Regions from separate parts of the Delftia sp. SD018 genome, predicted to be linked through region 2. Evidence: riboswitches for the same ligand, from Rfam matches in the RefSeq annotation. Region 2 holds a riboswitch; the other holds the start of a gene.

Region 1 (4,212 bases), on a different contig from region 2:
GGGAGCCGGCCGGCTTTGCGCGCAACCTGCTGTTCAACGGCTTCCATCCGGTGCTGCCCTGGTTTGCGTTCTTCCTCTGCGGCATGCTGCTGGCACGCCTGCCGCTGGCCGAGCCGCGCGTGCAATGGGGCCTGGTAGCTTCTGGTGTAGCGATGGTGGGCTTGGCCTGCGCCGTCTCGGCACTTGCGGCACAGAGTGAATGGGCTGCCTGGCTGGCCACCGGCCCCATGCCGCCCGGCCCAGCCTACCTGCTGATGGGCCTGGGCTGCGCCAGCATTGCCATAGGCGCCTGCCTGCGGCTGGCCGACCGCTGGCCCGCTGGACCGTGGCGCGGCCTGCTGCCGGCCGGGCGCATGACGCTGACCCTGTACCTGGCACACATCCTCATCGGCATGGGCCTGCTGGAGGCCATGGGCGCGCTGGACGGATCACGCAGCCTGCGCGAAGTGGCCGTGGCCGCCGCGCTGTACGTGATCATCGCCAGCCTGGCCGCCTGGGCCTGGAGCAGGAAGGTGGCGCAGGGGCCTGTGGAGTGGGTGATGCGACGGCTGACGGCACTGGATTGATCCACAGTCTGGAAATTGCGCTCGAATGAAGCCATCGTTTTGATGGCCGCAATGCCTTGTTTGTCTACACTTGCCCCCATTCAAAAATGGGGGAGATTCAATGGCTGAGGCGGTCTACAAGAAATGGCTCAGGGCTGTGATCGGGCTGCAATGCCTGTTGATCCTGGCCTTTGTCTTTCGGGGTTGGCTGTTGCCCGACCCATTGGGCCCCAGGCTTCCCTCAATCCAAGGCAATACAGTGTGGATTCAAAGCCATGGCGCTTTGCATCAGTTTGATCGGCAGGGCACACGCCTGCAGCGTCTGGAGTTGGCGCAATTGGGTTTGACCCCATCGGTCAGCAGCCTTCAGTTCATTGGCGAGAAGACGCTTTGGGCGCATGACCAGGGACGTGTGCATCGCTGCGATCTGGCAATGCAGCGCTGCGTGGCGCTGGATCTGCCCGATTTGTCCACACGCGGTGGCTATCGCTGGATGCGGGTAACGGCCGATGAAGCGCAGATTGTGGTCTCCGACGCATCCAATCACCGCGTTCTCGTTTACCAGCGCGACGCCGCTTCCAGTGCAGCGCAAGCCTATGTGCTGCTCAAGACCTACAGCGAAGGCCTGCGCTTTCCGAATCAGACGCTGCAGGTAGGCGAGCGCATGTGGGTGGCCAATACCAACCGCCATCAGATTGCGCAAATCGATACGGCACAGAGCACCCAGGCCGCGCCTGCCGTATTTCCCGTGGAATATGCGGGCCTGCGTTCCGGGCGCCGCTTCCCGTTCGCCATGCAGCTGGATGGCCAGCAGCGTCTATGGGTGCTGGTGGCAGACTCGAGCATGCGGGGAGCAGATCTGCTGTTGATGGATTCCCAGTTGAGGCCTGACCGGGTGATGCCGCTTTCGCCCGACCAGGACCCGAACGCCATCGCCATGGTGGGTCAGGAGTTGTTGCTGCCGGACATGACCCAATTCACCGTCCATCGCGTGGATCTGGACGGCCGCGTGCTGGAGCCTTTCGGGGATGCTGCATTCCGCGGCGAACTGGCGTCTGCCCGCTCGTCCTATGAATGGGGCAGGCGGTTGCCTTCGTTCCTGCTGGGCAGCATCGGGGTATTGATGGCTCTGGGACTGTGGCTTGCCTGGAAGGCGGGGGAATTGCGCCAATTGGGCGGCAAGCGCTGGCAGGAAGTGGGCGACACCGAAGCCTCCAGCGCGGTCGTGGTTTCCTCACCGTCCCAGCACGCCGCGCAGGCTTCTCAAACCTCGGAAGGAAAGCCGCTGGTCACTTCGGTCACGGCGCTTGCGGGCAGCACCGTGAAGCGCAGGCGTGCGCTTGCCATGGTTGGCGTTCTGCATTGCCTGGTTGCAGGAGGGATGGTCTACTGGTTCTTGCCGCTTTTGCACCAGCGCGACTGCGGTCCGGACAAATCGTGCGATCCAACGGGCATGCTCGGTGTCCTGCTGGTGCTTTTGGCTGTGTTGCCGCTGTGTCTGTATGCATGGCTTTGGCGCAAGCTCAAGCAGCTGGAGACCATGCGCATAGCCACGGACGGGCATCGGATCGCGGTACGCATGGCACGCAGGACCCGAAAATTCGATGCCAGTCGCGTCACCTGCACGCGCCAGCATTTGTGGATGGGCCTTCGCGCCATTCCCCTGCGACTCAATGGCAGTCCCCTGTTCGACGAGGCCGCGTTCAGGCGCGAGATCCTGGCGCGGTTGCCGCAGCTGCAGGTGCGCGATGGCGCCTGGGACTTCGCCGTGGCACGCCACTTCTGGTCCAACAGTGGTGTGCTGGGCAAGGCCTTGATGCTGCTGTATGTCGCGACCTTGCTGGGTTTTGGGGTTCGCCTGCTGGCCTGACGGGGTTGGTGACCCTGCTGTAAGATAGCCCTCCGCTCCGGGGTGCACGCCAGTGCTGAGATCCACACCCGAGAACTTGAACCGGGTCATTCCGGCGGAAGAAGAGCTTGCACCCCTGCGTGGCCGCCCATGCGCCACGGGCGGGGGAGCCTTCGGAGCATCACGTCCCAGCTCTCGAAGGAATTCCATGGACAAGGCCCGGCCCCAGGCGGCTTCTTTGGTCGCAGACCTGCTTGCATTCATCGCCATGGACGGCTGCACCGACGAGCAGTTCGACGCACTGGCCCTGCGGCTGTTCGCCTACCAATACGAATCGAATGCGCCGTTTCGCAGCTTCTGCCAGCGGCGCGGCGCCACGCTGCGCAATGTGAAGACCTGGAGCGACATTCCCGCCGTGCCCATTGACGCGTTCAAGGCCATGGAGCTGCGCAGCGAGCCGGCCTCGCCCGCGGAGCGCGTGTTCATGACCAGCGGCACCACGGGCCAGGCCAAGGGACTGTCCGCGCGCGGACGCCACTTCCATCCCGCGCTCGATGTCTACGATGCGTCGATGACGCGCAACTTCGCGCAGCGCTTCATGGCCGGGCACGAGCGCCTGCCCATGGGCATCCTCTTCCCCGACGAGCAGGCCATGCCCAACTCTTCGCTGGCCCACTACCTGGCGCTGGCCAAGACGGAATTCGGCACTCCCGACAGCCGCTACTTCCTCACCCCCGAAGGACTGGACATGCCCGGCCTGTGCGCCGTGCTGGAGGAGTCCGAGCGCAGCGGCCGCCCCTATGCGCTGCTGGGCGCCAGCTTCAGCCTGGTGCATGTGATGGATGCGCTGCGCGAGCAGGGCCGCAGCTTTTGCCTGCCGCCAGGCAGCCGCATCCTGGACACGGGCGGCTACAAGGGCCAGTCGCGCGAGCTGCCGCTGGAGGATTTCTACGCCGACCTGTCCCGGCTGCTGGGCGTGCCGCGCAGCCACTGCATCAACATGTACGGCATGACCGAGTTGAGCACGCAGTTCTATGACGACGGCAATGCCACGCTGCCCTCGGTCAAGTCGGGGCCGCACTGGATACGCTCGCGCCTGGTCGAACCCGTCACCGGCCGCAGCGTGGCTCCCGGCGAGCGCGGCATTCTCGTGCACTGCGACCTGGCCAACTACAACGCGGTCACCACCATCCTCACCGAGGACGTGGGCCTGTGGGCCGGCCATGGCGAGAACAGCGGTTTCCTGTTGCTGGGGCGTGCCGAGGGCGCAGCGGCCAAGGGCTGCTCGCTGGCGGTCGATGAATTCGTGAAGGCCGCTGCTGCATGAACATCGAGCGGATCACGGCCGGCTACCTGCCTGGTTTGCGCGAGGACGAGGTGCAGTGGCATGTGCTGCCCTTCGAACGCGGCGGCGTGCGGCTGGAAGTCTCCGTGCCCCTGCTGACCGGCCCGCAGATGCATGCGCTGGCAGCCCATGTGCGCCGTGCCGCCGACCGCCACCTGAGGGCCATGCCCGTGGCCGAGATCATCGACGCCATCGACCGCGCCATCGCCCGCCTGCTGGACCGCAGCGATCCCTATCGGCGCCAGGCCGAGGCCTGGCTGCCCGTGGTCAGCGGCTATGACGCCGACATGGTGCGCCTGGGGTTGACGGGCTTCTTCAAGACCTTTCGCGCCGCCCAGCTGCGGCGCTTCGTGGCCGAGGACTTTGCCAACCCGGCCGTGCTCGACGGCTTCCAGCCCGCGCCCAAGGGCGGCGCGGTGCGTGCCTTCGGCCCTGACCTGCTGATGCACAGCTGGGCCGGCAACGTGCCTGCG
Region 2 (4,212 bases):
CAGTTCGGCTCGCTGAACCTGGGGGCGGCCATCCAGGTGGTGGCCTACGAATGGCGCCAGGCGCTGGGCGGCTTTCCCGTGGTGGAGCACACGCCCGCGCCGCAGCGCGCCGACGCGGCCCAGGTGGCCGGCATGCTGGGCCATTGGGAGCAGGCGCTGGCGCATATCGGCTTTCTTGATCCGGCCGCACCCAAGAAGCTGATGCCGCGCCTCAACCAGCTTTTCAACCGCTCGCAACTGACCGCCGAGGAAATCCACATCCTGCGCGGTGTTGCGAAGGCCATGCTGCAGAGCACCCCACCGAAACGCTAGACTGAGCGGTCTTGTCAACAATAACCAGCCCCTAGATGCTTGACCGCCTGCGCTCCGATATCCAGTGCATCCTCGACCGCGACCCTGCGGCACGCAGCACCTGGGAGGTCATCACCTGTTATCCGGGTCTGCATGCGATCTGGCTGCAGCGCCCGGCGCACTGGTGCTGGAACCATGGCCTCAAGTGGCTGGGGCGCTTCATCTCGCACATCGGCCGCTGGCTCACGGGCATCGAGATCCACCCCGGCGCCGTCATCGGCGAGCGCGTCTTCATCGACCACGGCATGGGCGTCGTCATCGGCGAGACGGCCGTGGTCGGCGACGGCTGCACCATCTACCACGGCGTGACCCTGGGCGGCACCTCGCTGTACAAGGGCGCCAAGCGCCATCCCACGCTGGGCCGCGATGTGGTGGTCAGCGCGGGCGCCAAGGTGCTGGGCGGCTTCGAGGTGGGCGACGGTGCCAAGATCGGCAGCAATGCTGTGGTCATCAAGCCCGTGCCCGCAGGCGCCACGGCCGTGGGCATTCCGGCACGCATCATCGCCAGCAAGAACGGCCACAGCGCTGATGTGACCGAGCACGACCTGGCATCGGCCAAGGCCGAGTCCATCAAGGTCCCGTCGGCCGCCGCGCCCCAGCCGTTCACGGCCTACGGCATCACCCAGGAAATGGACCCCGTGGCCCAGGCCATGCGCGGCCTGAGCGATGGCGCGGCCGCGCACGAGCAGCAGATTGCGCTGCTGTGGGAGGCCATTGCCAAGCTCTCGGCCGGCAGCAAGGTGGGCGACTGCGTGCCCTGCGAGTCCGAGCGCCCGCAGGCCTTCCAGAAGGACAAGATCGACCAGATCATGGGCAAGTAGGCCTGCAGAAGATCACCAAAGATCCCCAAGAAGACCGGAGACTCCGACCAGCATGAACGTTGAACAGGCCTTGCATGCGCGCCGCTCCGTGCGCGCCTTCCTGCCCCAGTCGCCCGATGCGGCCCTGGTGCGCTCCCTGATGGAACAGTCGGCACAAGCGGCCTCGGGCGGCAACCTGCAGCCCTGGCGCGTGCTGGCGCTGACGGGCGAGCCGCTGCAGCAGCTGCTCACCGCCGTTGCCGAAGCCGAGCCCCAGGACGCCCAGCCCGGTCTGTCCTACCCGCCCAACCTCTGGGAGCCCTACCGCAGCCGGCGCTTTGCCAATGGCGAGGAGCTGTACCAGTCGCTGGGCATTCCGCGCGACGACAAGCCCGCGCGGCTGGAGCAGCTGGCGCGCAACGGCCAGTTCTTCGGCGCGCCCGTGGGCCTGATCGTGGCGGTGGACGAGCGCATGGGCCTGCCGCAATGGGTGGACCTGGGCATCTACCTGCAGTCCTTCATGCTGCTGGCCTGCGCCAATGGCCTGGCCACCTGCGCCCAGGGCTTCTGGCGCCGCTACAACGACGCCGTGACCCAGGCGCTGGCGCTGCCCGAGGGCTACCACGTGGCCTTCGGCATTGCGCTGGGCTACGAGGACAAGGATGCCCCCATCAACGGCTGGCGCGCCACGCGCGCACCGGTGGCCGAATGGGCACAGATGCGCGGCTTCGACTGAGCAGGGCTTTCAGGCCCCTGGGCAAACCCGCAGGGCAAGGGCGCCTTGCCATCCCCTATACTGCGCTCTGCTCCGGGGTGTGCTGATGCACTGAGATGCCAACCGGTCCATGCGCTGCATGGGCCAGGCGGCGAACCCGACGAACTTGATCCGGTTGATACCGGCGGAAGAAGAGCGGGACCCTGAAGCGGGGCCGAAGTCAGAGGATGGAAGTCCGCCACGGCGGATACACGCAGGGCCGCAACGGCCAGGCAGGCCACCATCCAACGCACATCGACCCTTGCCAACCAAGGCTGCTCGTGCGCCTTGGCGTGCGTGGCAACCAGGGGCCAAGGCCATACGGCCCTGGCAGGCCCACACTGGCATAGCCCGGTGCGCGGCCTTTGGCACAGCCCAAGGAGTGTCCGGTTCCCGGAGCGTTGTTGATCGACGCTTTGAACGCAAGGAACCCGACATGAACGCTCCCGATTCCATCTTCACCCCCGCAGCCGGCGAAGCTCCAGACGCACAGCGTTTTTCCGACCTGCTGGCGCAGTCGCGCAAGCCGTTCCCGGCCTCCACCAAGAGCTATCTGCAAGGCAGCCTGCATGCCGGCCTGAGCGTGCCCGTGCGCGATATCCAGCTGACCAATGGCGAGCAGGTCAGCGTCTATGACACCTCGGGCCCCTACACCGATCCGGCCGTGGCCATCGACGTGCGCAGCGGCCTGCCGGGCGTGCGCAATGCCTGGATCGAGTCGCGCGGCGACAGCGAGTACTACGCCGGCCGCCTGCGCCAGGCCCTGGACGACGGCGGCAAGCGCGGCGAGGAAGACGAGCGCGTGGCACGCCTGCGGGCCGAGGCCGCATCGCTGCAGCGCCAGCCGCGCCGCGCCAAGAGCGGCGGCAACGTCACCCAGATGCACTATGCGCGCAAGGGCATCATCACGCCCGAGATGGAATACGTGGCCCTGCGCGAGAACGGCCGCCGCGAATGGATGGCCGAGTACCAGCAGGACGCCGCGCGCGAGGCGCGCCTGGCCGGCAACGGCCTGGGCGCCGCCATCCCCAAGATCATCACGCCCGAGTTCGTGCGCGACGAAGTGGCGCGCGGCCGCGCCATCATTCCGGCCAACATCAACCACCCCGAGATCGAGCCCATGGCCATCGGGCGCAACTTCAAGGTCAAGATCAACGCCAACATCGGCAACTCGGCCGTCACCTCCAGCATCGAGGAAGAGGTCGAGAAGCTGGTCTGGGCCATCCGCTGGGGCGCGGACAACGTGATGGACCTGTCCACCGGCAAGAACATCCACACCACGCGCGACTGGATCATCCGCAACTCGCCCGTGCCCATCGGCACCGTGCCCATCTACCAGGCGCTGGAGAAAGTGGGCGGCATTGCCGAGGACCTGACCTGGCCCATCTTCCGCGACACCCTGATCGAGCAGGCCGAGCAGGGCGTGGACTACTTCACCATCCACGCCGGCGTGCGCCTGGCCTACATTCACCTCACGGCCCAGCGCCGCACGGGCATCGTCTCGCGCGGCGGCTCCATCATGGCCAAGTGGTGCATGGCCCACCACCGCGAGAGCTTCCTGTACGAGCACTTCGAGGACATCTGCGACATCATGAAGCAGTACGACGTCAGCTTTTCGCTGGGCGACGGCCTGCGCCCCGGCAGCGCCTCGGACGCCAATGACGAAGCCCAGTTCGCCGAACTCAAGACCCTGGGCGAGCTGACCCAGCTGGCCTGGAAGCACGACGTGCAGACCATGATCGAAGGCCCCGGCCACGTGCCCATGCACATGATCCAGGCCAACATGACCGAGCAGCTCAAGCACTGCCACGAGGCGCCGTTCTACACCCTGGGCCCGCTGACCATCGACATCGCCCCCGGCTACGACCACATCGCCAGCGCCATCGGCGCGGCCATGATCGGCTGGTTCGGCACCGCCATGCTGTGCTACGTCACGCCCAAGGAACACCTGGGCCTGCCCGACCGCGACGACGTCAAGCAGGGCATCATCGCGTACAAGATCGCCGCCCACGCCGCCGACGTCGCCAAGGGCCACCCCGGCGCCCGCGCCCGCGACGACGCGCTGAGCCAGGCCCGCTTCGACTTCCGCTGGCAGGACCAGTTCAACCTGGGCCTGGACCCCGACACCGCCCAGGCCTACCACGACGAAACCCTGCCCAAGGACAGCGCCAAGGTGGCGCACTTCTGCTCCATGTGCGGCCCCAAGTTCTGCTCCATGAAGATCACCCAGGAAGTGCGCGAATTCGCCGCTGCCAAGGGCGTGGCCGAGCAGGAAGGCATTGCCGCCGGAATGCAGGCCAAGGCCGA

What was found. Region 2 has a riboswitch for thiamine pyrophosphate ahead of thiC (phosphomethylpyrimidine synthase ThiC). Riboswitches for the same ligand answer to the same signal wherever they lie in the genome.
Region 1: it holds a riboswitch for thiamine pyrophosphate, as region 2 does, so the genes downstream of both, INR38_RS24940 (long-chain fatty acid--CoA ligase) here and thiC (phosphomethylpyrimidine synthase ThiC) in region 2, are expected to answer to the same signal.

The regions. Positions count from the first base shown of each region.
Region 1 is NZ_JADDRN010000033.1:49,920-54,131, reverse strand. It holds gene INR38_RS24950 (DUF418 domain-containing protein) at 1-566, shown strand, start outside; gene INR38_RS24945 (hypothetical protein) at 667-2,415, shown strand; TPP riboswitch at 2,444-2,535, shown strand; gene INR38_RS24940 (long-chain fatty acid--CoA ligase) at 2,603-3,721, shown strand; gene INR38_RS24935 (acyl-CoA reductase) at 3,718-4,212, shown strand, end outside.
Region 2 is NZ_JADDRN010000030.1:12,989-17,200, forward strand. It holds gene INR38_RS23815 (RNA methyltransferase) at 1-312, shown strand, start outside; gene cysE (serine O-acetyltransferase) at 348-1,172, shown strand; gene INR38_RS23825 (nitroreductase) at 1,225-1,887, shown strand; TPP riboswitch at 1,951-2,076, shown strand; gene thiC (phosphomethylpyrimidine synthase ThiC) at 2,342-4,212, shown strand, end outside.